4 regions of the Labrys sp. HAY1-8F genome follow, and region 1 is predicted to be linked to each of the others. Evidence: riboswitches for the same ligand, from Rfam matches in the RefSeq annotation. Region 1 holds a riboswitch; each other region holds the start of a gene.
What was found. Region 1 has a riboswitch for cobalamin ahead of ACR9ZN_RS04500 (TonB-dependent receptor plug domain-containing protein). Riboswitches for the same ligand answer to the same signal wherever they lie in the genome.
Positions count from the first base shown of each region.

Region 2: another riboswitch for cobalamin. It lies ahead of ACR9ZN_RS25785 (CbtB domain-containing protein); the one in region 1 lies ahead of ACR9ZN_RS04500 (TonB-dependent receptor plug domain-containing protein).
Region 3: another riboswitch for cobalamin. It lies ahead of bluB (5,6-dimethylbenzimidazole synthase); the one in region 1 lies ahead of ACR9ZN_RS04500 (TonB-dependent receptor plug domain-containing protein).
Region 4: another riboswitch for cobalamin. It lies ahead of ACR9ZN_RS13275 (ribonucleoside-diphosphate reductase subunit alpha); the one in region 1 lies ahead of ACR9ZN_RS04500 (TonB-dependent receptor plug domain-containing protein).

Region 1 is NZ_JBPGWZ010000001.1:978,828-986,782, reverse strand. Features, by position in the region: gene ACR9ZN_RS04510 (hypothetical protein) at 1-513, opposite strand, end outside; gene ACR9ZN_RS04505 (Ros/MucR family transcriptional regulator) at 1,532-1,996, shown strand; cobalamin riboswitch at 2,158-2,354, shown strand; gene ACR9ZN_RS04500 (TonB-dependent receptor plug domain-containing protein) at 2,467-4,413, shown strand; gene ACR9ZN_RS04495 (calcium:cation antiporter) at 4,841-5,950, opposite strand; gene sfnG (dimethylsulfone monooxygenase SfnG) at 6,416-7,528, opposite strand; gene msuE (FMN reductase) at 7,563-7,955, opposite strand, start outside.
Region 2 is NZ_JBPGWZ010000002.1:3,614,931-3,622,885, reverse strand. Features, by position in the region: gene ACR9ZN_RS25805 (efflux RND transporter permease subunit) at 1-629, opposite strand, end outside; gene ACR9ZN_RS25800 (efflux RND transporter periplasmic adaptor subunit) at 645-1,811, opposite strand; gene ACR9ZN_RS25795 (UDP-glucose dehydrogenase family protein) at 2,234-3,550, opposite strand; gene ACR9ZN_RS25790 (histidine phosphatase family protein) at 3,666-4,220, opposite strand; cobalamin riboswitch at 4,353-4,498, shown strand; gene ACR9ZN_RS25785 (CbtB domain-containing protein) at 4,529-4,741, shown strand; gene ACR9ZN_RS25780 (CbtA family protein) at 4,760-5,524, shown strand; gene ACR9ZN_RS25775 (J domain-containing protein) at 5,993-6,589, shown strand; gene cobS (cobaltochelatase subunit CobS) at 6,883-7,869, shown strand.
Region 3 is NZ_JBPGWZ010000002.1:1,906,185-1,914,139, reverse strand. Features, by position in the region: gene ACR9ZN_RS17840 (ribokinase) at 1-4, opposite strand, end outside; gene ACR9ZN_RS17835 (glutamine amidotransferase) at 8-796, opposite strand; gene ACR9ZN_RS17830 (phosphotriesterase family protein) at 927-2,015, opposite strand; gene ACR9ZN_RS17825 (ABC transporter permease) at 2,018-3,025, opposite strand; gene ACR9ZN_RS17820 (ATP-binding cassette domain-containing protein) at 3,022-3,840, opposite strand; gene ACR9ZN_RS17815 (ABC transporter substrate-binding protein) at 3,927-4,868, opposite strand; gene ACR9ZN_RS17810 (cupin domain-containing protein) at 5,006-5,626, opposite strand; cobalamin riboswitch at 5,764-5,944, shown strand; gene bluB (5,6-dimethylbenzimidazole synthase) at 6,089-6,823, shown strand; gene ACR9ZN_RS17800 (TerB family tellurite resistance protein) at 6,896-7,531, shown strand; gene ACR9ZN_RS17795 (hypothetical protein) at 7,524-7,955, opposite strand, start outside.
Region 4 is NZ_JBPGWZ010000002.1:911,636-918,285, forward strand. Features, by position in the region: gene metE (5-methyltetrahydropteroyltriglutamate--homocysteine S-methyltransferase) at 1-1,757, shown strand, start outside; cobalamin riboswitch at 1,859-2,178, shown strand; gene ACR9ZN_RS13275 (ribonucleoside-diphosphate reductase subunit alpha) at 2,288-5,200, shown strand; gene ACR9ZN_RS13280 (ribonucleotide-diphosphate reductase subunit beta) at 5,329-6,444, shown strand.

The DNA of each region.
Region 1 (7,955 bases):
CGGCTGAATTCGGGCTCTAAGGTCTGCTGCGCCGGCAGCAATCTGTTTTGACGGAACGGATTGTTCGGCAAGCAACGTCTGGAGCACGGGATCGTTGCTGCGCATTCGCAAGAACAAATCCTCACAGAAGCGGATGGGATCAATCGAGATATCGATCAGTCTTTGTCCGTGTGCATGCAGACCACGTATGAGATTGGGAGGCATCTCGAAGCCCAGCACCAGATCAAAGGCTCGAAGCCGGGCAAGTGTCGGCATGATCAGGTTGCTGACGTCAGGGTGGGAAAAGACATGCGCCCAGCCACTTTTGTCCCGCGGCCAACCATGCCGTGCTGCGAGATCCTCGAGCAGGGTGGGGCCGCCATCCGCCAGGATCGAGACACGCTCGACCTCGACGCGAAGTGGTCGCAAAATCTGAAGGAACCGATTGTAGAACCAGTGGCCAATGACGGGATCGGCTTCCGGCATGCCGAGCACGCTGGAACGAAAAATGTCGTGGATGGTTGCTATTCTCATCGGTCTTTATTGGCCGAAAGGTGTTGCGGGAAATATAGTCGATTGGCGTAGCATTCGGTGAATTTTATCGATGCTGGAAGGTGCGGCCAATAGCAATGCAGGATAGGGATCAAGATTGGATTATCCTGGATCTTTGATCCCAGCTTTGATGGAGCATGCATATCGTCTGAAACAAGGGATGCGGTGTAGGCCAGATTCTGTATGGGAGCGCCACAACGACAGAGATGCTCGCCGACGATACAGTATCCGCTGTGTCACCATCTCGGCGCCCTGCCGGAATCATGGGATCGGTGACGCCAGCATTTTACAAGTGGAAGGCGCAATACGGCGGCATGAATGTATCGCTGGCTAGGCAGATGAAGGAATGAGAACGCAGAACTCAAACCGATGCTAGCGCATGTGATGTTCGACAATGTCGCGGAGGGATCTGGTGGGAAAGAAATGGTGACGCCCCCTGTCGCGCGGAAAGCCGTCAGCACATCCGGTCGAACCCAGGGAATGAGCGACCGGCGGGCATGTGAAGCCGTCGGTTGCGCTGCCGCCGCATGATGATCCGATGCATAACACTCGCTCCAACCACGCCACGCTTCGGGAGTGTATGCAAGTCATTGCACACGAACGCCGCCGTTTCTGCCAGGGTGCCTCTTGCGCGAGGTTGCGACCGTGGGCTTCTCCAAAGGTAGGAACGTTGCTGGCATGAACCCTGGCGGATGGGCGCGGCAGGTTGTCTGTCTTGAGGAGATTGATCTTCGTTCGAGAACGGGCCGATGTAAATCGAATGCTCTCAGACGACCCTCCTTTATCTGGATTTGTTCAAAGAGAACCGCTGGTGGCAGCAAAATCCGAGAAAACTCAAAATAGTGGTGGCGAGGACTTCGATTGTTTACGGAGCGTCCTTTACACTGGCCCACAATTGCCTGAGAATCCAAGATGGCGCAGCGATCGGGTCCACAATGCTGCGCTCATAAAGAAAAACGTCACTCACTTCGATATCAACACAACAAGAAAGTGATTGAACATGCTTGAAGAAGACACGAGTTTGCTCGACCTGACCGCCGACATCGTCTCCGCCTATGTAGCCAACAATCAGGTCGCCACAGCTTCCCTCGCGGATCTGATCCGTTCGGTGCATGGAAGCCTTACTGGTCTGAATAGTCCAAAGCCGGTTGAAGCAGACAGACCGCTGACGCCTGCCGTTCCGATCAGGAAGTCCGTCACCCCGGATCATCTGATCTGTTTGGAAGACGGTCGCAAATTCAAATCGCTGACGCGGCATCTGCGAACAGCCTATGACCTGACGCCGGTGCAGTATCGGGAAAAGTGGCGGCTACCCAGCGACTACCCCATGGTTGCACCAAACTATTCGGCTCATCGCTCTCGCCTCGCAAGGGAACTCGGCCTTGGCCAAGTGCGCCAGAAAGCCAAGAGCGAGCCACCGCCGCCTCCCGCCCCAAGCAAGGGCAGAAGGAAAAAGGCGTCATAGACGCTCGTCACCTCGGTCCAACGACGATCCCGATTCTCGCCGGCTCCAGCAGGGCCGGCGAGTACGATCCAAACCAGGTAGATGGAGCACAAGCTTTCCCTGAAATCGTCCAGGATTGCACAGGACGGGATTTCCAGTGCTTGACAGTTGCGACCCTGTCACCCTAGCGTCACGTCGACGGTTCCCCTCGGGGATAATAGGGAACGCGGAGAAGTGAGAAATCATTTCGAACCGTGGCTGCCCCCGCAACTGTAGGCGGTGAGTCCTTCGTTACATGCCACTGGGATCAGGCCCGGGAAGGCGACGAGGCGTACGACGACCCGTGAGCCAGGAGACCTGCCGTCACAATGGTCACGCGCGGTAACATTGGGCGGGGGTCCTCAATGGTGGTCGATCCACATGTCCTTATGGGACAGCGGGAGGGACTTCAATCGCAGTGACGGCCATTGGCTATCCTGCTTGAGGTCTTCATGGACTCGACTATTTCACGCCTGCAACGCGCGGTTTTGACAGCCGGCATCGTTGGGACGTCCTGCATTCTGGCGACGCATGCTCTGGCGCAGAGTACGGGAACACCGCCCGAGCCGATCGAACTGGATCCGGTCTATGTCAATTCTGCCACGCTGACGCTGACACCTGCCAGTCAGATAGGCAGTTCGGTCACGGTAATCACGGCAGATGACATCGCCAAACAGCAACGGCGCACCGTCAACGACGTACTGAGCGCCGTGCCCGGCCTCAATCTCGTGCAGTCAGGCGGCCCGGGCACCCAGACCTCCATCTTCATGCGCGGAACCAATTCCAACCATGTCAAGGTGCTCATCGACGGCATCGATGTTTCCAATCCTGCCGTTCCCAATGCTGCCGCCGATCTTGGCCAATTGCTGACCGGTGACATTGAGCGCATCGAAATTCTGCGTGGACCGCAAGGCGGACTCTATGGCGCCGACGCCATCGGAGGCGTCATCTCGATCACCATGAAGAAAGGCTCAGGCGCCCCCAAGCTGACGGCCAGTGTCGAAGGCGGATCACATGGCACGTTCAATCAACGCGCGGGAGTGAGCGGCTCGGCTTCGATTTTCAACTACACCTTCGGTATCGAGCATTTTCGTTCGACGGACACACCGGTCACGCCCTGGGAACTTCTCGTATCCGGCACCGTCGCGCGCCCCAACTACTATGACAATTACACCTATTCCGGCCGGGTCGGTGCCGATCTGACGGATAATTTCTCCGTCAACGTCATTGCCCGCTACACCAACTCCAAGCTCGGTTTCACCAGCGACGGCTATGGAGCGTGCTTTTGCGCGCCCAACCCTTCACGCACCTGGCTGTCGAACCATCAATTGTTCACGCGTGCCGAGGGTATCTGGCATTCGCTCGATAATCGCTACCGAACCATATTCGGCGTTTCCTACAGCAATCTATGGAGCCGGAACGTCTATCCGCCGGTGACCTTCACGGCGCCGAGCGCGGCAACCGGCGAACGGCTGAAGTTTGACCTGAGGCAGGAGATTGCCCTCAGCGACAATTACAAGGTGCTGCTCGGCGTCGAGCACGAGCGCTTCAGCCTGGATCTGGGAAATCTCAAGGCTTCGGATGTCGACAACGCAGCCTATGCCCAGGTGGAAGCAAACCTCTTCAAGGGCTTCACCGTGGCGTCCAACATTCGCTATGACCATTACGATAGTTTCGGCGGTCACTTCACCTATCGCATCGCCCCGACCTACACCTTCGATCAGACCGGAACCCAACTGAAGGCCAGCGTCGGCACGGGCTTCAAGGCACCGACCTTGAGCCAGCTCTATCAGAGTTTTCCAGCCTTTGGTTTCTACGCCAATCCCGACCTCAAGCCGGAAGAGAGCACCGGCTATGATGTCGGTTTCGAACAGCCCTTGTTCGATGGCGAGGTTCGGGTTGGATCGATGTATTTTTACAACAAGATCAAGAACCTCATCATGGCCAATGCCGATTTCACCACCAATATCAACATCGGCAGGGCCGAAACGCATGGCAACGAGTCCTTCATCGCCTGGAAGGTGAACGATCAGCTCGATCTGAGGGCGGACTACACCTTCACCATCGCCAAGGACGAGGACGAGAACCAGGAATTGCTGAGGCGACCGCGGCACAAGGTCAGCCTGCAGGCGAACTGGTCGCCGATCGACCAGCTCCACCTCTCCGCCACGTTGCTCTTCGTCGGTTCCTGGGTCGATGGTAACCGTGATTTCTCGATCCGACGCATGCGAACTCCCAGCTACACGACGGTGAACCTCGCCGCCGACTATGATCTGAACGACAAGATCAATCTCTACACGCGCGTCGATAACCTGTTCGACCGTCGCTATCAGGAACCAATTGGTTTTCTTCAGCCGGGCCTCGGGGTCTATGGCGGTGTTCGGGTGCGGGCGTTTTGATGCCCCGATCTCGGGGTCTCGACCAGAGCAGCGCCCACCTTCTGGTGGCCTGCCTGGTCCTCGCGATGTCTGGTATCGGACAAGCCAGCGCCGAGACTCCGGTGTCTGCGTCTCCACCACCCAAACGCGTCGTCTCCATCAACACGTGTACGGATGAACTTCTGCTGCTGCATCGTGTGGGCATGAATGTCGCTGAGTCCGATGTCCTGCAGGGTCTCGAGGGCGTGCGCGGACAGATCCGCCAGGTCGCCAGGCTCGTCGGAGAGCCGGACAGGGGAGAAGCTATCATCCGTGAGATGGACAGGCGCCTGGAGGCCTTATTTCGTCATGACAGAAGAGGAGCGCTTCCGCCACGACTGCAGATATGCTCGCCATCGCCTGGCCGTTGGCGGGTCGGCTTGTGCAAGAGACAGGCGGGCCATGCCTCTTACGGGCTGAAGACCAGAACCAGGAAGACGAAGAACACGCCAAGATGCACCGCGCCCTCAAGCATCGTCGTTCTGGTGCCTGTGAAGGTGAGCGTCGAAAGCACCAGCGTCATCGCCAGCAATATCATGTTGGTCGCTGAAAGCCCGAGCACCACATTCTGTCCGGTCAGGAGACCGATCACGAGGATGGCCGGCACGGTGAGGCCCAGAGTCGAGGCCGCCGCACCGAGACATAGATTGATGGCCCGCTGTAGCTGATTGGCCGTAATGGCCCGCAAAGCCGTGATGCATTCGGGTGTAAACACGATCATGGCGATCAGAATGCCGCCGAGCGCTGTCGGGGCGCCCAGGCGGGCGATGCCGAAGTCGAGCACTTTTGCCAGGCTTTTCGCCAGCAGAACGATCGGCAGGATGTTCAGCAAAAGCAGGAGAAGATGGGGCACGATCGGGCCGTCGTCGGCTGCCTCCTCGATCCCCGTGTCCTCCTCTTGTACTGGAGCGGTTTCCGCAGACGGCTCGCGGTAGAACTCGGCGTGGCGGCCGGTCTGAAGCACCAGGAAGGCGCCATAGAGCATGAGCGTGAAGATCGAGAAACTGATCGCCTGGAAGCGCGTCAGGGAGCCGTCGCTGACGGAGGTGGTGAAATTCGGCAAGATCAGGGGGATGACGGCCAGCGGAATGATGATCGCAAGATAGGATGCCGCGCCCTTCAGATTGTAGCGCTGGGCGAAATGCTTCATGCCCCCGAGTAGAAGACCAAGCCCGACTACCCCGTTGAGAACGATCATCAGCACCGCGAACATCGTGTCGCGCCCGAGGGTCGGGGCTCCTTTGGCGCCCAGCATCACGGCGGAGATCAGCGCGACCTCGATGATGACGATCGCGAGCGTTAGGATCAATGTGCCGTAGGGCTCGCCGAGACGATGTGCCAGCACCTCCGCCTCGTGCACGACGCCGAAGGCGGTCCACATGATCACAGCCAGGAGCCACAGGAAGACCGCCACTGCGACAAGTGGCGTGTCGAGGTGACCCAAAAGCGGGTCCGCCAGGAAATGGAAAGCGGCGACGCTGGCCCATGCGGTGACGAGGCGGAGAATCAGGATCGGCATGAAGGGGAGACCTCGGATGTCCAACGGGATGTCGGAGAATGGCCCGTCAATCGCTCCACGGCAAATCGAGCCTGAAGCGTTTTGCGATCAGACGAGGATACTGGAATTGCAACGAGGCATCGAAAACGGGGCTGGAGGGGAAGCGCTGCTCATGGTTCTTCTGAGATGCATCCCGGCAAGCATTTCGTTCTTCTGCTCTCAGGATTGGGAGGCATTGTCCCGCCGATGGAACAGGTAGCGGCAGATGTCGAGGATAGGCTTCCTATCTTCAAGTTTCGTAATGTGCAGGCGCAAGGTCACGTCTACGGCTGCTGTCCCGCCTATAGATGACGTTGATGTGCGAATTCCTGCCTGCGCCGTTAAGCCCGATGATGGCAAATATCTCAGGGGGGCGGACAAGCAGGCTTACCTGCGCGAGCGTCGTGACGCCGCCGAAGGAGAGGCTGCCAGCCGCGGGCTGATGAACTATTCGGCCGCGACAGCCAGCGACCGCTCGGCTTCCAGCTCACGCACCAGCGGGATGATGTGCCTGCCGAAATATTCCACCTCTTCCTGGAAGTGCAGGAAGCCCAGGAGAATAAGGTCAGCGCCCGCATCCTTGAGGGCGATGACGCGCTCGGCGATCTGTTGCGGCGTGCCGATCAGATTGGAACGGAAGCCGTCATTATACTGCACGAGGTCCTCGAAGGAGGACTTGGCCCAATTGCCTTCGCCTTCGGGCGAGGCCTTGCCGGCGTTTTTCACCTCATGGGCGAAGCCGTGCACGGCATCAGGATTGGCCTTGGCGATGATTTCGGCCAGGACGGATTTGGCTTCCTCCTCCGTCTGTCTGGCAATGGCGAAGGCGTTGACGCCGACCTTGACGGAATGGCCATTCGCGGCCGCCTTGGCGCGAATGTCGTCAACCTGCTTCTTGATTTCGGCGGGCGTGTTGCCGTTGGTAAAATACCAGTCGGAGACCCTGGCCGCCATATCACGAGCCGCCCGCGAGGAGCCGCCCTGGAAGATTTCCGGCTGGGGATCGATCGGCTTGGGCTTGAGATTGTAGTCGGTGAAACGGTAGAAATCGCCCCGGAAAGTGAAGTTCTCCTGGGTCCAGATTCCGCGCAAGGCGCGGATGAATTCTTCCGAACGGCGATAGCGTTCGTCATGGTCAAGCCAGGGTTCGCCTATGGCCGTGAACTCGCCTCGGAACCAGCCGCTCACCACGTTCACCGCGACGCGGCCGCCATAGATATTGTTGATCGTCGCAATCTGCTTGGCGGCGACGGCCGGATTCCACGGCCCCGGCAGGAGAGCTACAATCACCTTCAGGCGCTCGGTCGAGGCGATCAGGGCCTGGCTGAAGGTCACGGGCTCGTGCTGGTTGTCGGCGCCGTAGCCCGCCGTGAAGCGAATCTGGCTGAGCGCGTAGTCGAAGCCGTTGTTTTCGGCGATCTGGGCAAGCTTGCGATTGTAATCGATGTCCCAGCTCGTGCGCTGCTCGATATTGCTGATCACGAGTCCGCCAGACACATTGGGAACCCAATAGGCAAATTTCAGTGGTTCACGCTCGCGTGGCAAAGGGTTGGACGACATTGGCTTATCCTGGATCTGGGAGGGGCGGAGAGGTTCAGGCATTGACCGAAAGACGGATCGGGGCAGGGCGCGAGGCGGGCGCGGGTAGGGTGAGTTGTTGCCGGGCTTCGACCACAGCCCGATCGATCCGCTCCTGCACGGCCTGGCTGGTAAGCTCGTAGTCATCGAAGTCGGCATCGAGTGCGTAGACGGCGGTCGAGATCGTGCGGGCACCGAAAAAGCCGAATAGCGGTCGAAGTTGGTGCTCGGTCATCAGGCCGTGCAAAGGAGTACCGCCGGTGGCGGTGAGGACGACCGGCGTGCCGCGCAGGGCCCGATAATCGACGAGATCGAAAAGATGCTTGAGGGCGCCGGTGTAGGAAGCGCGATAGACGGGCGAGCCGACCACCAGCAGGTCTGCATTTTCTACGCGTTGGACAACCGTGGC
Region 2 (7,955 bases), on a different contig from region 1:
AAGGCCTGCACGACGTCGCCGGCGGTCAGGTCGAAACTGGCCAGGCGGTTCGGATCGAGCCAGACGCGCAGCGAGGGCTCGCGCAGGCCGAAGGCGAAGGTCGAGCCGACGCCGTCGACGCGAGCGAGGATGTCGTTGACGTTGAGGATGGCATAATCGGAGATGCCATAGTCGTTGATAGAATTATCCGGCGAATAGAGCGTGACGATCAGCAGGAAGTCGGAGGAGGACTTGTTGACCGTGATGCCCAGCGCCCGCACCTCGGCCGGGAGGCGCGGCTCGGCAGAGGAGACACGGTTCTGCACCTGCACCTGGGCGATGTCGAGATCGGTGCCCGTAGCGAAGGTGACTGTGATCTGCAGCGAGCCGTCGTTGGTGGCCTGGGATGTCTGGTAGATCATCCCCTCCACGCCGTTGATCGACTGCTCCAGGGGAGCGGCCACCGTTTCGGCGATGGTCTGGGCATTGGCGCCGGGATAGGTGGCGTTGATCACCACGGTCGGTGGGGCGATCTGCGGGAACTGCGCGATCGGCAGTCCGACATAGGAGACGAGCCCGATCACCACCGTGACGATCGAAACGACGGCGGCAAAGATCGGGCGGTCGACGAAGAAATGGCCGAATTTCATGAGTTGCGCTCCCGATCAGTTCGGGTCGGGAACGAGCGTCTCAGGCACGTCCAGCTTGGTGGGTTGCGGCACGACCTCGCCGCCCGGGCGGGCGCGCATCTGGCCATTGATCAGCACCTGGTCCTCGGGCTTGAGGCCCGACTTGATCACGCGGAAGCTGCCGAATTTCGGGCCCAGTTCTACTGGGCGGATATTGGCGATCTTGTCGGTGCCGACCACGATGACATAGCGCCCTTGTGCCGACTGGCCCACCGCCACATCGGGCACGACCAGCGCCTCATAGGGTTCGCCGATGGTGATGCGAACGCGCCCGAACAGGCCGGAGGTGAGGAAGCCGTCGGCATTGGCGATCTTGGCGCGGGCCGTGACGGTGCCGGTCTGGGCGTCGACCTGCGGTGCGAGATAGTCGAGCGTGCCCTTGTGGGAGAAGGTCTTCTCGTCCGACAGGCCGATCTCGGCCGTCAGCGCGGGCTCGGTGCCACCTGCATCCATCTTGTGCTTGGAGGCCCGCTGATAGGCAAGGTAGCTCGCCTCGTCGAAGTCGAAGTAGAAATAGATCGGGTCGACAGCGACGATCGACACCAGCGGCGAGGTCGAGTTGGCTACCACCAGATTGCCGCGCGATACCAGCTGGCGGGCGATCCTGCCCGAGATCGGTGCGGCGATGGTGGCATAGTTGAGGTCGAGCTTGGCCGTTGCGAGGGCCGCGTTGGCCGAATTGATCGAGGCCGCCGCTTCCTGATAGGCCTGGAGGTTGGCCTGGTAGGTGGCATCGGTAACGTTGCCGGTCTTCCTCAACGCCTCGGCGCGCGCCAGATTGGCCTTGGTCAGGTCGATCCTGGTCTGCGTGATCTTCACCTGGGCGGCCGCCTGGTCGACCGCGGCCTGGAACGGGCGCGGATCGATCGAGAACAACACGTCGCCCTCCTTGACGAGGGATCCTTCCACGAAGCTGGACTTGTCGAGATAGCCGGTGACACGCGAGGTGATGTTCACCTGCGGCCAGGCCTGGAAACGACCGGTGAACTCGACCGATTCTGTGATCTTGCGACTGACCGGATTGGCCACCGTCACCGGCATGGCCGGCATTTGCTGGGCGAGCGCGGTGCCCACCCCCTCGAGGGCCGCCAAAGCCAGTACGCCGGCGGCCAGCCGACCTATTTTGCGACGCAACCTCGACATGAACATCCTCGCAAGCAAGCGCCTCAGCCAAACCGCCCGCATGGCTAATGGCCTTGTCGCGGGCACTGGAGCTGGCGTCTGAAAATCCTGCAGGATTTCCCAGCCTGCACCCATCAGGGCAGGTTCGGAGATCCTGTTCAGCGCTCGGCCGGCCGGAATCGGGGCAGAATCGCCGTGTGGGCCTTATAGTATGATAATTCTTACCGCTTTGATCCAATCAAGATCGCCGCCCTGCAACCGTGAGTTGGGACTTGATGCAAATCCGCAACAGGCCCGCCGCTTCTCGCGCCGGTACTTGACGCCGGCGGACCCACATTCCGGCCATTTACAAGCCAAGCGCATCAATCCCTTCCCGAAACGGGCGGGTTTGACCCTGTCCTGGGAGCAGCACCGGGCCTGAGCCAAGCTCGCCCGCAAAAAGGTCAGGGTGTCGTCCCCTCGCGCCCGATGCTCTCATAGCGAAAGCCGTGCCGCTTCATGTCGTCGAGCCGGTAGATGTTGCGCAGGTCGACGATCACCGGCCGCGTGAGCAGGCTTTTGACCCGTTCGAGGTCAAGCGCCCGAAACTCGTCCCATTCGGTGACGATCACGGCAACATCGGCCCCGTCGAGGCAATCATAGGCGCTGGAGCGATAATCGACATCGCTGAGGGTCTTGTGCGCCTCCTCCATCGCCTGGGGATCGTAGGCGCGCACCCGGGCGCCCTTGTCCTGCAGGGCGAGCACGATCGGGATCGAGGGGCTGTCGCGCATGTCGTCGGTGTTCGGCTTGAAGGCGAGGCCGAGCAGGGCCACCGTCTTGCCGGCGATGTTGCCGTCGAGGGCCGCGATGACGCGGCGTGCCATCGCCGCCTTGCGGGCATCGTTGACGCCGACCACCGCTTCGACGATGCGCAAGGGCACGCCATGTTCCTGGCCGGTGCGCAGCAGCGCCAGCGTATCCTTGGGAAAGCACGAGCCACCGAACCCCGGACCCGCATGCAGGAATTTGGAGCCGATGCGGTTGTCGAGGCCGATGCCGCGCGCCACTTCCTGCACATTGGCGCCGGCCTTCTCGCACAGATCGGCGATTTCGTTGATGAAGGTGACCTTGGTCGCCAGGAAGGCGTTGGCGGCATATTTGATCAGTTCGGAGGTGCGTCGGTCTGTGAACAGCAACGGCCCCTGATTGAGATGGAGCGGGCGATAGACCTCGGCCATCGCCTCCTTGGCCCGCTCTTCCTCCGTGCCGACCACGATGCGGTCCGGACGCTTGAAATCCTCGATCGCCGCGCCCTCGCGCAGGAATTCAGGGTTTGACACCACGCTGACATCGGCGTCCTGACGGACTTCGCGGATCAGCCTCTCGACTTCGTCGCCGGTGCCGACCGGTACGGTCGACTTGGTCACCACCACGGTGAAGCCTTCGACCGCCGCCGCGATCTCCCGCACCGCGCCATAGACATAGGACAGATCCGCATGCCCGTCGCCGCGGCGCGAGGGTGTGCCGACAGCCAGGAACACCACGGCGGCATCGCGGACGGCGGGCGCAAGCTCGGTGGTGAAGGACAGGCGCTTCTCACGCACATTGCGGGCCACCAGATCCTCGAGGCCCGGCTCGTAGATCGGCATGCGGCCGGCCAGCAGGCCCTCGATCTTGGCTGGATCCTTGTCGACGCAGGTGACGACATGGCCGAAATCGGCGAGGCAGGCCCCCGTCACCAGGCCGACATAACCCGTACCGATCATTGCAACGCGCATGACATCAATCCTGTTTGGACGACCAATCCGTCAGACGCGTGTCTACAAAAGGCCCGGCGACATGCCAATGACGAAAAAAGAGAGGAACTCCGTTGGAGGGCCCTGCTCAACGCCTCTATGCCCCCAACCGCAGCGACCAGCCCCGGCCGGATGGCCTGAGATCGGCTGTCGCCAACGGGGCGGCATCGATACGCCAGAAAGAACGAGCCTGGGCCCCGAGGGCGTGAACGACCGCGGCGCGCAGCACCGAAGCGTGGGTAACGGCGAGCGTATACCCCTCGAACCGCTTGCCATCGAGCCAGGCGCCGACCCGCGCAATCAGGGTTGCAACACTCTCTCCGCCATGCGGGCAGGCATCCGGATCGGTCAGCCATGCCCGGAGCGCCTCGGGTTCGGCGGCCGCTACCGCGTCCAGGGCAAGCCCTGCCCAGCGGCCATGATCGCATTCGCGCAGGGCTTCATCGACCTCAGGATCATGGCCGAGGGCCTGCGCGGTCTGGCGAGCCCTGAGCGCCGGGCTGCTCAGGATGCGGGCCGGCCTGCCGAAATGCCCTTCCAGCTTCCGCGCCGCAGCCAGCCCTCTTGCATCGAGCGCCTCATCGAGGGGAAAACCCGCTGCGCGCACCGCAGGCGTAGCCCCATGGCACAGCAGGATCAGGCGTGGTGTCATGACGGCAGTTCCCAAGACTTAGAGTGCATGATTCGACCGAACCAATCGGATCATGCTCCCTAAGTTTTTGTTTCAACGCATGGTATCGTCCAAAAAGTCGCGCAACTTATGCTCTAAGTCGCTTCCGGAATATTGACATGTTCGTGACTTGGGCTCTTATGGAAGGGCTTTGCCAAGGGTGGGAAGCCGGTGTGAATCCGGCACGGTCGCGCCACTGTGAACGGCGGCGCTTGGGCGCTGTCCGCAAGTCAGACCTCTTCCAAGGCAGCATGACTCGTAGCGGGACGCGTAATCCCAAGGAGCTTTTCATGACCACCGCAACTCTGGCACCCGTCGCCCAGCAGCCGATCACCATCCCGATCCGCGAGATCTTGCCCTGGGCGCTCTTCACCGTGCTCCTGGCCGTACTCGCCATTTATTTCGTCGGCGCCGAACAAGGTGCGACCTCGCTGATTCCCGGCGTCTACATCCACGAATTCGTGCACGACGCTCGCCATCTGCTCGGCTTCCCCTGCCACTAGGGCGCATAGGCAAACGACATGGTTAGATCGCTTTTGATCCGGGGGATGCTGATCGGCATCCTGGCCGGACTGTTGGCGTCTGGCTTCGCCTGGGTCTTCGGTGAACCACAGGTCGATGCCGCTATCGCCTATGAGGAAAGCCACGCGGTCCCCGCCGCGCCGGCACCATCCGCAACGCCGGCAACCTCCCAGCCGGCCGCAGCACATGAACATGAGGAAGACCCGGTCAGCCGGCCGGTGCAGTCCAGCTATGGCCTCATGACCGGCATGGTCGTCTATGGCGCAGCCCTCGGCGGCATCTTCGCTTTGGTCTTCGCCTTCGCGCAGGGACGGATCGGCACGCTCAGCCCGCGCGCGACAGCAGGGGTGATCGCGCTCGTCGGTTTTGCCGCCATCATGCTGGTACCGCAGATCAAATATCCGGCGACGCCGCCGGCCGTTGGCAATCCCGACACGATCGGCCTGCGGACCGCCTTCTATTTCGGCACGATCCTGCTCTCCCTGGTGACGATGGCGGCCGCCCTGGGCACGGCGAACCGTCTCGCCGCCAGCCTCGGCCGCTGGAACGCCAACCTGGTGGGGGCGGCCGCCTATCTGGTGGTAATGGTGGTCGCCATGCAGATCCTGCCGGCCGTCAACGACATCCCGGCGGATTTCTCGGCCACGGTGCTATGGAAGTTCCGCGTTGCCTCGCTCGGCATCCATGCCGTGCTATGGGCAACGCTCGGGATCGCCTTCGGCGTTGCAGCACAGAAGTTGCTGCAAACCTCCGCCAGCCGCTGAAAAAGGCCAACCGCCCGCGTCAAACGTCGCATTTTTACAACACTAGCCCGGTTTTGGACCTGTTTTCAAAATTTCTTTCATTTCGCACTTGCGAAATGAATGCATCAGGATCACTTTAGGCACGTGGTGGATGCGCGTTTGCGCTCCCCCACTGCCCTCCTTGGGCGTTTCCTCCCTAAGACTTGGGCCGCCATTCGGCGGCCTCTTTCTTTTTCGGGTCAGCAGACCCCATATTTCAAAATCTGCAGCGGCATTCCGCCTCAATTAACCCCAGAGCAAAGCGCGTTCAGGTATGAACGCTTGTTTGCTCTCACTGTTTGGTTCCAAGCCAGTCCTTTGGATTGGCTGGAGCGTCCTTGCGATTTGACATGCTTCACTCAAATTACAAAACGCTCTTGCGTCCAAGCTCATGCTTGCCCATTTGTGTTCACCCTCGCATAGTGTGTCATTATGGATCTGGACTCGCCCTTGTTTGATCGCATCCGGGTGCGCCCAAGGGCCGAAGAGGTCCAGCCGGCGAGCGTACAGCTATGCGAACATGCCGGCTGCCGAAACGCCGGTGAATTTCGCGCGCCCAAGGGGCGCAACCGCGAAGGCCAGTTCTGGCATTTCTGCCTGGGGCACGTTCGCGAATACAACAAGACCTACAATTATTTCGCAGGCCTGCCGGACGACTCGGTGAGCGCCTATCAGCGCGATGCCGCCACAGGCCATCGCCCGACCTGGACGATGGGCGTCAATCCCTGGGCCAAGAAGCGCGGCGAAGGGCCGCAACCTGGCCCGGAGATCCATGACGGCTTCGGCTTCTTCGAGGGCGAGCACGGCTTCGGACGCACGCAGAGTGCGCCGGAACCGGAAAGGCGACGCCTGAAATTGCTGGAACGCAAGGCCCTCGAGGCGCTCGATCTGCCGGAAACGGCCAGCGGCCCCGAGATCAAGGCACGCTACAAAACATTGGTCAAACGCCTCCATCCCGATGCCAATGGCGGGGACAGATCCAGCGAAGATAAATTGCGCGGGATCATCCAGGCCTATAATACGCTGCGTAGCGCTGGGCTCTGCTGAGCGCCCGCACCACCGGCGAGGCTTCCAGGTTTGGAGCGCGTTCCAATCCCGGGGATCCCGCCCGACCTAGAGCAAAGCGCGTTTAGACGGAAACGCCTTTTTGCTCTAACTCTTTGGTTCGACGCGTCTTTGCGATTCTTGGTGATTCCACCAAATCACAAAACGCTATGGAGACGACGCGGAATTTTCCATGCCCGCCTGGCGAGACTGGGAAATTCGGTGGGGCCAGTACCGCCGGCCCGCTGGAACTGATTGTCGGCTGCGCCGTCCTGGCGCCAGCCAAGGAAGGCATAATGACTGACGCAACGACACCGGCCAATCTGCCGGACATCATGGTTTCGGCCAAAAAGCTGTTTGGTTTCGACACGGATCTCGAAGTACCGGCCTATTCCCAGTCCTCCGACCACGTTCCGGACCTCGATATCGATTATCTTTTCGACAAGCCGACGACCCTGGCGATCCTGGCGGGCTTTGCCCATAATCGCCGCGTGATGGTGACGGGCTATCACGGCACCGGCAAGTCGACCCATATCGAGCAGGTCGCCGCCCGGCTCAATTGGCCTTGCGTTCGCATCAACCTCGACAGCCACGTCTCGCGTATCGACCTCGTCGGCAAGGACGCCATCGTTCTCAAAGACGGCAAGCAGGTCACCGAATTCCGCGACGGCATGTTGCCCTGGGCCCTGCAGAACAACATCGCCCTGGTGTTCGACGAATATGATGCCGGCCGCCCCGACGTGATGTTCGTGATCCAGCGCGTGCTGGAAATCTCCGGCAAGCTCACTTTGCTCGACCAGAAGCGCGTGATTCGCCCTCATCCAGCCTTCCGCCTGTTCGCCACCACCAATACGGTGGGCCTCGGCGATACGTCCGGTCTCTATCACGGCACCCAGCAGATCAACCAGGGCCAGATGGACCGCTGGTCGATCGTCACCACGCTGAACTATCTGCCGCATGACAAGGAAGTCGACATCGTGCTGGCCAAGGCCAAGCACTACCAGAAGAGCCCGAACGGCCGCGACATCGTCAACAAGATGGTGCGTGTGGCCGATCTCACCCGCAATGCCTTCATGAATGGAGACCTCTCCACCGTGATGTCGCCGCGTACGGTGCTGACCTGGGCCGAGAACGCCAATATCTTCCACGATATCGGCTTTGCCTTCCGCGTCACCTTCCTCAACAAGTGCGACGAGCTCGAACGCAGCCTCGTAGCCGAGTTCTACCAGCGCGCTTTCGGCGCGGAGCTGGCCGAGAGCTCGGTGAACGTCGCGCTGACGTAACATCGGGTGTGCCGGTCTACCCAGCCCCATCAAGTGATGGAGTTGGACCGGCATTGCAGCGGCGCGGGCAAGAAATGCCGGTCTGA
Region 3 (7,955 bases), on a different contig from region 1:
CCATGGTTCAGCCCTTCGTGGTCGCCCGATTCTTCTCGGTCGCCCAAGCCAGCATCTGCTCGAACAGTTTCTTGTAGCCGTCCCAGGCGATGAAGCCCGGCGGCAGCCAATGCGGGCCGACATCGGACGTCCAGGCCACGGTGCGGCCCTTGCCGTAGGTGCCGGTCACCAGCAGCGGCTGGGAACCATAGTCGGACGAGACCGTGGCGAGCACCTCGGCGCCCGGCTTGAGCGTCACCTCGTTGTAGCCGAGCAGGACGGGCCATTCCGTGCTGAGACCCTGCAGGATCGGATGATCGGCCGCGCCGGTGACGACGGGGGCGTAGCCCTCGGGCACTTCCACGCGGTCGTCGAAAGCAAGGCATTCGACCGGCAGCACGTCCTCCACCGGCGTCTTGCGGTAGCGCGCGCCGCCATTGATGCCCTGGAAGCTGAAATAGCCGCCGAACATCAACAGGCCGCCGCCGTTCTGCACATAGTCACGCAGAAGGCGCAGGCGGTTCGGGGTGGGCTTGGAGTGGATCCAGGTATCGGGATGGAGCAGCAGCGTGTTTGCGCCGATGTCGGATAGCACGACGGCGTCATAGGCGCAAAGCGCCTCGATCGTCTGCGGGAAATGGCGCTGGGCCTCATGCGCAGGCATGAAGGTCACGTCGAAGGCGCCGTCCTTCAGGGCGGCGAGAAGCTCGTCCGCGCCGGTGTGATAGGTGGCGGTCGGGAACTGGTCGAAGCCCTTGATATGGGTCGAGGTCGAGACCCAGGATTCGCCGGCGAGCAGGATCTTCTTCTTGGACATGGTCACTCCTATAGCGTTTTGCGATTTGGTGGGATCACCAAGAATCGCAAAGACGCGTTCGAACAAAGAGTTAGAGCAAAAGTGCGTTTTCGATAAAAAGCGCTTTGCTCCAGGAAAAGGGGTCGTGGGCTCACACCGCGGCGGAGAACACGGATTTGGGATTGTCGACGAGCACGCGGTCGATCGCGGCCTGCTCCACGCCGTGGCGCAGGAGGCGGGGCACGAAATGCTTGAGGATGAAGCCGTAGCCGAAGCCGCCATAGCGGGTGAGCATGATCTTCAGGAAGACGTCCTGCGACAGCAGCAGGCGGTCGGTGAAGCCCATGTCGACCAGCGCGCGGATCGCGGTGGCGTTCTGCTCGTCGGAAGGGGACTGGGCGTCCTGGTCGGCAAAATAATAGTCCATGCCGATCATGTCGTATTCGAGGAAGGCGCCGCGTTCGGCCAGGGCCCGCTGATAGGGCAGGTCGGCATGGCTCGGATTCATGTGGCAGAGCACGGTATGCCTGGGATCGGCGCCCTCGGCCTCGACAATGTCGAGCACGCGATGACCGAGACGCTCCCAGCCCGGCAGATGGATGGAGAGCGGCAGGCCGGTTATCCCGGCTGCGCGCGCCGAGGCGCGCAGCGACTTTTCCTCCTCCGCCGTGAAATCCTTGCTGACGCCGACCTCACCGATGATCCCCGCCATGATCTGCGGCTGCTCTTGCCCGCCGCCGACATCGTTGACGATGAACTGCGTCACCGCGTCGACATCCATCGCCTTCAGCCAGTCCGGATGGGTCGGCTCCAGATAGAAGCCGGTACCCATGATGATCTTCATGCCGGAAGCGCGGGAGATGCGTGCCAGCTTCTCGGGTGCCCGGCCGATGCCGATATTGGTGGCCTCGATCACCGTATGGCCGCCGAGCGCCTGGAAGCGCTTGAGCTCGGACAAAGCGAGGTCACTGTCGTCGAGCGAGACATTGTCGCGATTCATATAGGGGTTCATCCGCAACTCGCCGATGATCTCGATATTCACCGCCTGCTCGGCGATCGCTTTCTCGTCCGGATGGCAGGGGCATTTCCAGGTGCGGGCGCCATCGAGCAGGATGTGCTCGTGCATCAGGGTGATGCCGAGGTCGTCCACCGGCACCGGGCCGAGCACGGTCATGGCGGTGCCGGATCGGATGCCGATCGGCTTGCGTTCGGCGGGACGGGGCTGGAACAGGTGATCCATGCTCAATGGCTCCTCATCGCGCCCTTGAACAGGCGGAAATTGAGCCAGATGGCGATCAGGATGATCGAGCCGGTGACGATAGGAGTCAGGAAGGGTGACATATGCGCCAGCACCAGGCCGTTGGCGATGACCGCCACCGTCAGGGCACCCAGCACCGTGCCGACAACGGTGCCGCGCCCGCCGAACAGGCTGGTGCCGCCCAGGACCACCGCGGCGATGACGTCGAGCTCGAAACCCTGGCCGGCATTGGAGGAGCCGGAGCCAAGGCGCGCCGCCAGGATGACGCCGGCCGCGGCGGCCGCCATGCTGGAGAGGATATAGACGCACAGCACCACGAAGCGGGTATTGATGCCGGCGCGCCGGACAGCCTCGGCATTGGCGCCGACGCCGGTGACATAGCGGCCGAAGGGCGTCCGGTTGAAGACGAGGAAGGCGATCACCAGCACCACGAGGGCGATCAGGGCGGGCACGGGCACGCCGAGGAACCAGGCGCGCCCGATCGCGGTGAAGGGGCTCTGAGCCTCGACCGGGATCGAATAGCCGGCGGTGATCAGGAGAGCGAGGCCTCGGATCACCGACAGGCCCGCCAGGGTGACGATGAAGGCGGGAATGCGTTCATAGGCGATGAAGAAGCCCTGTATGGCGCCGATCACGCCGCCCATTGCCAGCATCAGCACGATGACGAGGGGCCAGGGAATCCCGGCCTGCAGCGAGGCCGCCGACAGAGTCGCCGCGAGCGCCAGCACCGAGCCGACCGAAAGATCGATGCCGCCGGTCGTGATCACGAAGGTCATTGCGGCCGCCACGATCAGCAGCGGTGCCGACTGGCGCACGATGTTGAGCAGGTTGGGGGTGGTGAGGAAGGCGTCGGTCCAGATCGAGAAGACCAGGCAGACGAAGATGAAGAACAGGGCGATCGAAATGATGCTGCCATTCGCCATCGCCTTGTCGCGCCAGCGCGCCTTGTGGACGCGGGGGCGATGGGCGGGCGTGGTGGATGAGGCCGTCATGCGCGGGCTCCGTTGTCCTGGGGAGAGCCGTTCTTTTGGGCGGCGCCGGCGGAGCGGGCGTTGAATTTGCGGCCGACGATGAGGTTGACCACCTCTTCGATATTGGTGTCCTCGATCCGGCGCTCGGCGACGTTGCGACCCTCATACATCACCTGGATGCGGTCGCAGACGAGGAAGAGGTCCTGCAGGCGGTGGGTGATCAGGATGACGCTGACGCCGCGGGCGCTGACGGTGCGGATCAGTTCGAGCACCGCCTCGACTTCGGCGACGGCCAGGGCGGCCGTGGGCTCGTCCATGATCAGCACGGAGGGATTGAAGGAAGCGGCGCGGCCGATGGCGATCGACTGGCGCTGGCCACCGGAGAGGTTCTCGACCTTCAGCCTGGTATCGGCGATGACGATGCCGAGCTTGTCGAGCATGTCGCGGGCCTGGTCGTGCATGCGGCGCTGGTCGAGGAAGGGAACGCCGAGGATGCGGTGCCTGGGCTCGCGGCCGAGGAAGAGATTGCCGGCGACATCGACGCTGTCGCACAGCGACAGGTCCTGATAGACCATCTCCACCCGTGCCGCGCGGGCATCGGCAGGGGAGGCGAAGGACTGCACCTTGCCGTCGATCTCGATCGTGCCGGTGTCGGGGATCACGGCGCCCGAAAGCACCTTGCTCAGGGTCGATTTACCGGCGCCATTGTCGCCGACCAGTCCCAGCACCTCGCCGGGCCTGAGCATCAGCGATACGTCGTCCAGGGTCTGGATCGTGTTGTATCGCTTGGAGATACCGGTCATCTTGACGCGGTAGGGTTCGCCACTGTCCATCATGGTTCCGCCTGGCAATGAGATGCCCCGCCCGCGGCTCGAAGAGCAGCGGGCTTGGGCCCAACTATGCGTGGGGGCCTGTCAGCCCGTTACTTGAACATGCCCCGGAACTTGTCGACGTTCTCCTTGGTGACGATCGTCACGGGAACGTTGATGATCGGCTCGACCTTCTCGCCCTTCTTGAGCTTGGCCAGGGCTTCCACCGCGGCCTTGCCCTCGCCGGCCGGATCCTGCTGGATCACGCCGGTGACCCAGCCCTGGTCGATGCCTTCGATGGCCTGCTTGGTCAGGTCCCAGCCGAAGACCTTGACGCCTTCGGTGCGCCCCTGGCTGGTCACGGCGGACACGGTGCCGAGAAGGGCCGGTTCGCCGGTGGCATAGAGCGTGGTCATGTCGGGATTGGCCGTCATCAGGTTCTCGGCCGCGCTCAGCGCCACGTCCTGCACGTTCTGGCCGTCGACGGTGTCGAGGAAGGTGACCTTGAGGCCGCTGGCCGTCACTGCCTTCTTGAAGCCATCCAGCCGCTGGTTCTGGATGTAGGAATTGAGGGCGCCGACCACGCCGATCTTGGCGGTGCCATCCAGCTTGGACTTGACGTAGTCGGCGTAGAACTTGCCGATGTCCTCGCCGGCCTTGAGATTGTCCACGCCGACGAAGGAGACATTGTCGCCGTCGGGGATCTGGGCATCGATGGCGATGACGGGGATGCCGGCCTTCTTGGCGGAGGTGATGGCGGGCTTCACGCCGTTGACGTCGATGGCGATCAGGATGATGCCGTCGACTTTCTGGGTGATGTAGTTCTCGATCGCATCGTTCTGGGCGCTCGGAACATTGTTGGCGTTGAAGATGACGAGCTTGGCGCCGGCCGCCTTGGCGGCGGCCTCAGCGCCTTCGTTGATCTGGTTGAAGAACAGGGCCTGCTGGTTGATGGTGACCAGGGCGAAGGTGTCGGCCAAAGCGGACACCGATCCGAGGGACAGCGCCAGGGCTGCCGCTGCCGAGCAGCCGGCGAGATATTTTGAAAGCCGCATTTCAGTTCCCTTCATGGATGGCCCGTGCCGGGCTCATTCTCAGTTCTGACATCAGCATCATTCAAGAGACTTGAATTCATGTCAAGTTACTTGAATGGCGGTCTCGGGGATTCTTGAAACGCCGACGGCGTGAGGCGTTAGAAGGTGGCAGGCGTGTTGACCCAGAAGATGCTCGCGCGCTCCGTTCCGGTGTTGCGGTACCAATGAGGCAATTCCGACTTGAACACGAAGGTATCGCCGGCAGAGAGCCTGAAGGTACGCTCACCGACCATCAGCTCCACGGTTCCGGTCAGCACATAGCCGACTTCCTCGCCCTGGTGCTGGATCGGCCCGGCGCTCTCGCCGCCGGCCTCGATGTGGTGGATGTTGCATTGGAGGAGATGACCGGGCGAATAGGGGATCACCCGTTCCAGCGAGATGCCCTCGCCCCGGCGCAGCGGGTCCAGCGAGATCAGGGGGCGCGAGCCGGCGCGAAAGACGATACCCTCTTCGCTATCCGATTCCTCGAACATCCAGCCGATATTGGTGCCGAGGACCTCCACGAGGCGATGCAGCATGGGCAGGGAGGGGGAGGCCTTGCCGTTCTCGATCTTGGACAGCAGGCTTTCCGAACAGTCCGCGGCCGTCGCCAGGGCCTTCAGCGTCAGCCCCCTTGTCTGCCGGGCCAGGCGAAGGCGGGTGCCGAGCCGCACGGGATTGGCCTGTTCCAGGGGATCTGGGTGATCGCCGGCGCGTCGTTTGAGGTCGATCTTGTTCATTGCGCGATTGCCAGGATGCTTCATTGCCCGAAAGCCTAGCCGACGATTCTAGGCCACAAGCCTGCACCCTGTCCACTTCGCCGCCGGCCGCTCGGCATCAGCGTCCCAAACGGCTGGGCAGCCGGCACCTCCCATGCTACATCCGCAAGACCTTCGGTGCCCGCTTGCGGGAGAATCGGGAACGCGGTTTGAAGCCGCGACGTGCCCAACGCTGTAAGGGAGACTATCCGGGCAGGTTTCAGGCCACTCGCTCTGCGGGGAAGGCGTCCGGATGGGTGGATCCCAAGTCAGAAGACCGGCCGGAGGCGATAGATCGGCGTGCGCGGACGGCGCGGCGATTGCCATCGCAAAAGCGTTTTGTGACTTCTTGGAAACACCAAGAATCGCAAAGACGCGTCGAAAAAGGGGAGCTAGAGCAAACAAGCGTTCATGCTTGAACGCGCTTTGCTCTAGGGAATGACGATGGACCCATCCACGGGAGCGCTTGCGCCCTCCGGGCCGTTTTCACCGGCCGAACGCGACGCCGTCTATCGCGCCATCTTCACCAGGCGGGACGTCCGCAGCCAATTCAGTCCGCAGCCCGTTCCGGACGATGTCCTCGCGCGCATCCTCGTGGCCGGGCATCATGCGCCGTCGGTCGGCTTCATGCAGCCCTGGAGTTTCCTGGTGCTGCGATGCCCTGAGACCCGGGGCAAGGTGCAGGCCCTCTTCGAGGAGGCCAATGCGGAAGCGGTGGCGATGTTTCCGCCGCAGAAGCAGGCGCAATACCGCTCGCTGAAGCTTGCCGGCATCCTCGATTCCCCGGTCAATCTGTGCATCACCTGCGATCCAGACCGCGCCGGCCCCGTGGTGCTCGGCCGCACCCATGACATGGCCATGGACCGCTACTCCACCGTCTGCGCGGTGCAGAACATCTGGCTGGCGGCACGGGCCGAGGGCGTTGGGGTCGGTTGGGTCAGCATCGTCGATCCCGTGCGTCTGCGTGCGGCACTGGGCATTCCCGAGCGCGTAATTCCGGTCGCCTATCTGTGCCTTGGTTATGTGCACGAAGCCTATGCCCGGCCGGAGCTGGAAGTGAAGGGCTGGCGCCAGCGCCTGCCGCCGGAGGCCGTGCTGAGCTTCGACGCCTGGGACGGCCAGCGGCCCGACCATCCCTTGCTCGCCGCCATGCGGACGGCTATGGGGGATGCTGGTTGATAGAGCAAAGCGCAAAGACGCTTTGGGGTGGCCGGCGCAGATGCGCGCCGTCTCGATCGGGTGGCATGGCCGATGGATTTCCTGCGTAAGAATGCGATCTGGATTATCGCACTGCTGATTACCAGCCTGGTCTTGCTGGAGGGGCCGAGGGCGATCCTGATCGGGGCATTCGTGGCCGCCCTCGTCGGTCTGTTCTGGCTGTTGCGCGGCAAGGCCCGCAAGCCGGCGGCGGGCCGCCGCCTCGAGACCGTGCCGAAAGTTGTCCCCCTTCCGCTCGACCGGGGTGCCGACACGGTTCGGCCGCAGGCGCTCGAGCGCGCCTCTCTCAAGACCATCGATGATCCGAGGCTCGCGGCCGTCGTCCTGATGATCCAGCTTGTCCGCACCAATGGCTTGCTGACCCGGGCCGAGCGGGACACGATCCTCGCTCTTATGGCCGATCCACTCGGGATCGGCGATCGCGAGCATGTCTATGAGCAGGCCTTGCAATTGACGGACCGCGGCCGGGTGTTCACGCCGGTCGCCGAGGAATTGGCGCCCCTTCTGCGGGCGCGCCTGTCCCTGCCGGAGCGCCAACAGCTTATCGATATGCTGGGCGAGGTCGCCAATGCCTATGGCGAGGCCAGCGATTTGCAGCGCGAGGCGATCGTTCGCCTGAAGAGACGCCTGCTTGCGCCGGATGCCGCGGCCGGGCGCCCGCTCAATTGAAATAGAAGGCGTAGCTCGCGACGTCGCCGCCGAAGATACTGGTCGCCTGGCCCCAGGCCTCTGCATCCATCACCTTGCCATTGTCGAGGAAAGGCAACGCGCCTGGGCCGGTGATCCACAGCACCAGGTCGAAATTGCCGGGCTGCTCGAAGACCCTGGCGAGATTGACGCCCTTGGTGAAACGCCAATGCGGCATCAGCAACTTGCCGTCCAGCACCTGCTCGACCTGGCCGAGCAGCGCAAGCCATGAGTCGATACGCTCCTGCGTTACTTCGAGGGAGGGCAGGACGCCACTCTTCTGCCGCGGGCCGGGCAGCCATTCGTGATCGTCGTCGGTCTCCTTGCCGATCAGCGCCCAGGTCTCACGGTTGAGCCGGATTACCGTCTTGATATGGTCGCGCACCTCCAGCCACATCGCCTTGTC
Region 4 (6,650 bases), on a different contig from region 1:
TCTTGCCCGTCTATGCCGAGATCCTGCACAGGTTGGCCGCGGCCGGCGCGGACTGGGTGCAGTTCGACGAACCCTGTCTCGTGCTCGATCTCGACGAGAACGCGCGGGCCGCCCTGCGCCATGCCTATGGCGTCCTTTCCAGCACGGTCTCCGATCTGAAGATCATGATCGCGACCTATTTCGGCGGCCTCGGCTACAATCTCGACCTGGCACTCGACCTGCCCAGCGCCGGCCTGCATCTCGACCTGGTGCGGGCGCCAAGCCAGCTCGGGCAGGCGGTCGCACGAGCCAGCGCCGACAAGGTGCTATCGCTGGGCGTGATCGACGGGCGCAATGTCTGGCGGAGCAACCTGACTGCCCTTCTTGATCGGATCGAGCCGGCGGTTGCAGCCCTCGGCCCCCACCGCGTCGTCCTCGCTCCGAGCTGTTCCCTGTTCCACGTTCCCTACGATGTCGAGGCCGAGCGCGCGTTCGATCCTGAACTCCGCAGTTGGCTGGCCTTCGCCGTCCAGAAGATCGGAGAGCTGAAGACCCTGTCGACAGCCCTGGTCGACGGGCGGCGGGCCGTCGCTGATGAGCTCGCCCAATCGGACGCAGCAGATGCGGCCCGCCATGTATCCGCTCGTATACATGATGCCGGCGTCGCCGCCCGCATGGACGGGCTCACGCCGGCCATGAGCGAGCGCCAGCATCCCTACACGCTGCGCCGCCGGGCCCAGGAATGGCTCGGCCTGCCGCAATTTCCCACCACGACCATCGGTTCCTTCCCCCAGACCGGCGCCGTACGCAAAGCACGCGCTGACCACGCAAAGGGCTGGATCGACGACGCCGACTATCAGCGTTTTCTGCGACAGGAAACCACCCAGGCGATCACTTGGCAGGAAGAGATCGGCCTCGACGTTCTCGTGCATGGCGAATTCGAGCGCAACGACATGGTGCAGTATTTCGGCGAGCAACTGGCCGGCTATGCCTTTACCCAGCATGGCTGGGTCCAGAGCTATGGCTCGCGCTGCGTGCGCCCGCCGATCATCTATGGCGATGTCTCGCGTCCCCGGGCCATGACGGTGGAATGGGCACGCTTCGCACAATCCCTGACCAAGCGTCCTGTCAAGGGCATGCTGACCGGACCGGTCACCATGCTGCAATGGTCCTTCGTGCGGGACGACCTCGAGCGCGAGCAGGTCTGCCGGCAGATCGCCCTCGCCTTGCGCGACGAGGTCGGCGATCTGGAACGGGCCGGCATCCGCATCATCCAGATCGACGAGCCGGCCATTCGCGAGGGCCTGCCGCTCAGACACGCCGAAAAGGAGGCCTATCTGACCTGGGCGGTCGCCTGTTTCCGCCTCGCCGCCTCAGGCGTCGACGATGCCACGCAGATCCACACCCATATGTGCTACTCGGAGTTCAACGACATCATCCATGCCGTTGGAGGCCTGGATGCAGACGTGATCTCGATCGAGACTGCCCGGTCCAAAATGGAACTTCTCGATGCGTTCCGGGCCTATCGCTACCCCAACGAGATCGGGCCGGGCGTCTATGACATCCACTCTCCCCGCTGCCCCACCGTGGCGGAGATGCGCGACCTCCTTGCCAAGGCACGCGAGCGGATCGCCGGCGATCAGCTCTGGGTCAACCCCGATTGCGGCCTGAAAACCCGCAGCTGGGACGAGGTCCGCCCGGCCCTCGTCAACATGGTTGCCGCCGCCCGCAAACTTCGTGAAGAGACCGCTCCAGCGAGAGTGGCGGCGTCCGCGTGAAAAACCTGCCGGGGGACAAATTTCGTCCTCCGGCACGCCTTGTCCCCGTTGAAAAAAAGGGCATCACACACCATGTATTGACATAGAGGCACCCAGACATACTAGATGCTGTATCCACAGGTCCTCGGATTCGCTGTCCGAGGCTAAGAGGGAATCCGGTGAGCCCGAGAGCAAAGCGCGTTTGGTGAAAACGCTTTTTTCCTCGAACTTTTTGTTCGACGCGTCTTTTCGATTTGAAGCGACGCTTCAAAACACAAGACGCTCTAGGGCAAAGCCGGGGCTGCCCCCGCAACTGTAAGCGGAGAGCGGGCTGTCGCTGTGCCACTGGCCGGAAGGCGGGTTCAACCCGCCCTTCGCCGGGAAGGCAGACAGTTCGCAACGACCCGCGAGCCAGGAGACCTGCCTGTGGCTGGTTATCGTTTCCTCGGGCGGGGTGCCCCGACGGATCGCTTTGCTCGTGGCGCATATGCCTGCGCCGACGCGGAACGCGTTCCTTCGGCCCAAGCCTCCAACATTTTGGGGTTTGCCGAATGTCTCTCGATCTCGAAACTGCCACGACCACAAAGACGCCTTTTCCGGCTACCGGCGCCGATAGGGCGAAGCCGGCCTCGGAACCGGGCTATCAGGTCATTCGCCGCAACGGCGGCGTCACGCCTTTCGATGCCTCCAAGATTTCGGTGGCCCTGACCAAGGCCTTTCTCGCCGTCGAGGGCAATTCGGCCGCTGCTTCGCGCCGGGTGCATGACATTGTCGCCGAACTCACGGCCCAGATCGTTGCCGGCCTGACCCGCCGTGCCGATGCGGGCCGAACCTTCCATATCGAGGACATCCAGGACCAGGTTGAACTCGCCTTGATGCGCGGCGAACACCACAAGGTGGCGCGTGCCTATGTGCTCTATCGCGAACAGCACGCCCAAGAGCGCGCCCTGGAACGAGCAACCGAGACAGAGGCACGGACCGCCATCGCCCCTGCCCTGCGGATGAAGACGGCGGAGGGCTCCTTGTTACCGCTCGACCACGCGCGCCTCACCGCCCTGGTGCGCGAAGCCTGCGCAGGTCTTGCCGACACCGATGCAGAGACCGTGCTGAACGAGACGCAGCGCAATCTCTATGACGGCATCAGCCAGGACGAACTGGCGATCGCGCCGATCCTCGCCGCCCGCACCCTGATCGAGACCGAACCTGATTACGCCAAGGTCAGCGCCCGGCTGCTCAACGACAAGCTGCGCCGCGAGGCGCTCAGCTTCGTCGGAGGCCATCCCGACCAGGCGACGCAGGCCGAGATGGCGACCCGCTACGCCGAGTATTTCCATGACTATATCCGCGTCGGCATCGCCAACGAACTGCTCGACCCGGAGCTCGGCCGCTTCGACCTCGCCCGCCTTGCCGCTGCCCTCAAGCCCGAACGCGATCTCAAGTTCGACTATCTCGGGCTGCAGACACTTTATGACCGCTATTTCCTGCATGTGCGCGGCACGCGTTTTGAGCTGCCGCAGGCCTTTTTCATGCGCGTGGCCATGGGCCTGGCCTTGCGCGAGATCGACCGGGAGGCACGGGCGATCGAGTTCTACGATCTTCTCTCCTCCTTCGACTTCATGGCCTCGACGCCGACTTTGTTCAATTCGGGAACGCTGCGCGCCCAGCTCTCCTCCTGCTTCCTGACCACTGTGTCCGACGACCTCGAAGGTATCTTCAAGGCGGTGAAGGACAATGCGCTGCTCGCCAAATATTCCGGTGGCCTCGGCAATGACTGGAGCAATGTGCGTGGGCTCGGCGCCCATATCAAAGGCACCAATGGCGAAAGCCAGGGCGTGGTGCCCTTCCTCAAGGTCGCCAACGATACCGCAATCGCCGTCAATCAGGGCGGCAAGCGCAAGGGCGCGGTCTGCGCCTATCTGGAGACCTGGCATGTCGACATCGAGGAATTCCTCGATCTTCGCAAGAACTCCGGTGACGACCGCCGCCGCACCCATGACATGAACACCGCCAACTGGGTGCCGGATCTGTTCATGGAACGTGTGGAACAGGATGGCCCCTGGACCCTGTTCTCACCGGACGAAACGCCGGACCTGCACGACCTCTACGGTCCCGCCTTCAAGGTCGCCTATGAGGCGCATGAGGCACGCGCCGCGCGCGGCGAGCTCCGCGTCTTCAGGCAGATCCGGGCCATCGATCTCTGGCGCAAGATGCTGACCATGCTGTTCGAGACCGGGCATCCCTGGATCACCTTCAAGGACCCCTGCAACATCCGCTCGCCCCAGCGTCACGTCGGCGTGGTACATTCCTCGAACCTGTGCACCGAAATTACGCTGAACACCTCCCATGACGAGGTTGCCGTGTGCAATCTCGGCTCGGTCAACCTCGCTGCCCATGTCGACGCCGACGGCCTGATGTTCGACAAGCTCAAGGCGACGGTGACGACGGCGATGCGCATGCTCGACAACGTCATCGACATCAATTTCTACACCATTCCCGAGGCACGGCGTTCCAACCTCAAGCACCGGCCCGTCGGTCTCGGCATCATGGGCTTCCAGGATGCCCTGCAGGCCCTGCGCCTGCCCTATGCCTCCGAAGCCGCCGTGCGCTTTGCCGACGAGAGCATGGAAGCCGTGTCCTTCCATGCCATCTCGGCCTCAACAGACCTGGCGGCCGAGCGCGGTCGCTACCCCAGTTTCGATGGCTCGCTGTGGTCGCAGGGCGTCCTGCCGATCGACTCGGTCGGCCTGCTGGCCGAGACGCGCGACAACGTGGCCTTCGACACCGGCACGACCCTGCCCTGGGACGCCCTGCGCGAGCGGGTGAAGACCGTCGGCATGCGCAATTCCAACACCATGGCGATCGCGCCGACGGCGACGATCTCCAACATCTGCGGCGTGTCCCAGTCAATCGAGCCGGCCTATCAGAACCTCTTCGTGAAATCGAACATGTCGGGCGATTTCACAGTGGTGACCTCGGCCCTGGTCCACGATCTCAAGGCACGGGGCTTGTGGGACGAGGTCATGATCTCCGATCTCAAATATTTCGACGGCTCTCTCGGCCAGATCGATCGCATCCCCGAAGAGCTGAAAGCGCTTTACGCCACCGCTTTCGAGATCGACACCGCCTGGCTGATCGAAGCCGCGGCGCGCCGGCAGAAGTGGATCGACCAGGCCCAGTCGCTCAACCTCTATATCGCCAATCCCTCCGGCAAGAAGCTCGATACGCTCTACCGCCTGGCCTGGAAGCGTGGCCTGAAGACGACCTATTACCTGCGCTCGCAGTCGGCCACCCATGTCGAGAAATCGACGCTGAAGGGCACCGACGGCAAGCTCAACGCCGTCTCTGCCACGGTGCCGCAAGCGGCCGCGCCGATCCTGATCGAGACTCAGCCGGAAACACTGCAGTCGGAAGCGTGGGGCAAGGCCTGCTCCATCCACGACCCCGACTGCGAAGCGTGCCAGTGAGCCGAGAACGAGGTGCGATTTTTCCCTTTCGCGCCTTGCTTTCCAACTCTTTGTTTTGACGCGTTTTCTTAAGCGAAAAGTCTATCAACTTTTCTGGAAAACGCTCTGAGGATAAGAAAACGATGACGATGCTCGACTGGTCCGAACCCACCTCGCCCGCAGCCCAGCTTCCCCTGCCACAGAGCACGGCGGATGCGACCGGCCTCGGCGCGATCGACCGCAAGGGCGGCCGTGTCACGGTCGACGAGAAACGGATGATCAATGCCCGCGCCGACGTAAACCAGCTCCTGCCGCTCAAATACAAATGGGCCTGGGAGAAATATCTCGCCGGCTGCAACAACCATTGGATGCCGACCGAGGTATCGATGCAAGCGGACATCGCGCTGTGGAAGTCCAAGGACGGCCTGACGCAGGACGAGCGGCGCATGCTCAAGCGCAATCTCGGCTTCTTCGCCGCCTCCGAGAGCCTGGTCGCCAACAATATCGTCCTGGCGATCTACCGCCACCTCACCAACCCCGAATGCCGGCAATATTTGCTGCGCCAAGCTTTCGAGGAGGCGGTGCACACCCACACCTTCCAATATATCGTCGAGAGCCTCGGGCTCGACGAGGGCGAACTCTTCAATATGTATCGCGAGATCCCCTCGATCACCGACAAGGCGGCCTGGGCGCTCAAGCATACCCAGCATCTCGACGATCCCGATTTCAAGACCGGCACGCCGGACGCCGACCAGGCCTTCCTGCGCGATCTCGTCGCGTTCTACGTCATCTTCGAGGGCATGTGGTTCTATACCGGCTTTGCCCAGATCCTCTCGCTCGGCCGGCGCAACAAGATGGTGGGGATCGCCGAGCAGTATCAGTACATCCTGCGCGACGAGAGCATCCATCTAAACTTCGGCATCGACGTGATCAACCAGATCAAGATCGAGAACCCGCATCTGTGGACGCTGACCTTCCAAGCCGATCTCCAGCAGATGATCCGCGAAGCCGCTGAACTGGAGGCCGCCTATGGCCGGGACACCATGCCGCGCGGCTTCCTCGGCCTCAACGCGGTGTCCTGCGAACAATACATGCATTTCATCGCCAACAGGCGCTGCGCCCAGCTCGGGCTCATGCCGGTATTCCCGGACGTGGAGAACCCCTTCCCCTGGATGAGTGAGGCGATGGACCTGAAGAAGGAGAAGAACTTCTTCGAGACGCGTGTCATCGAATATCAGAACGGTGGCGCGCTGAGCTGGGATTGAAGGCACGCTTTCGAGGTCTTCGGAACAAATCGGAGGAAAGCTGGGATGGGGCATCATGACCCCTCATCCAGATTTCAGATTCCAACATCTCGAAAGGAGTGGGACAGGTTGCTCCATCATCCCCCGCCATGCGGGGAATGATGGACATTCAATGTCTCCTTCCCGACCTTCCTTCCTCAAGCTCTCGGTGACAATGTCCTGAACAC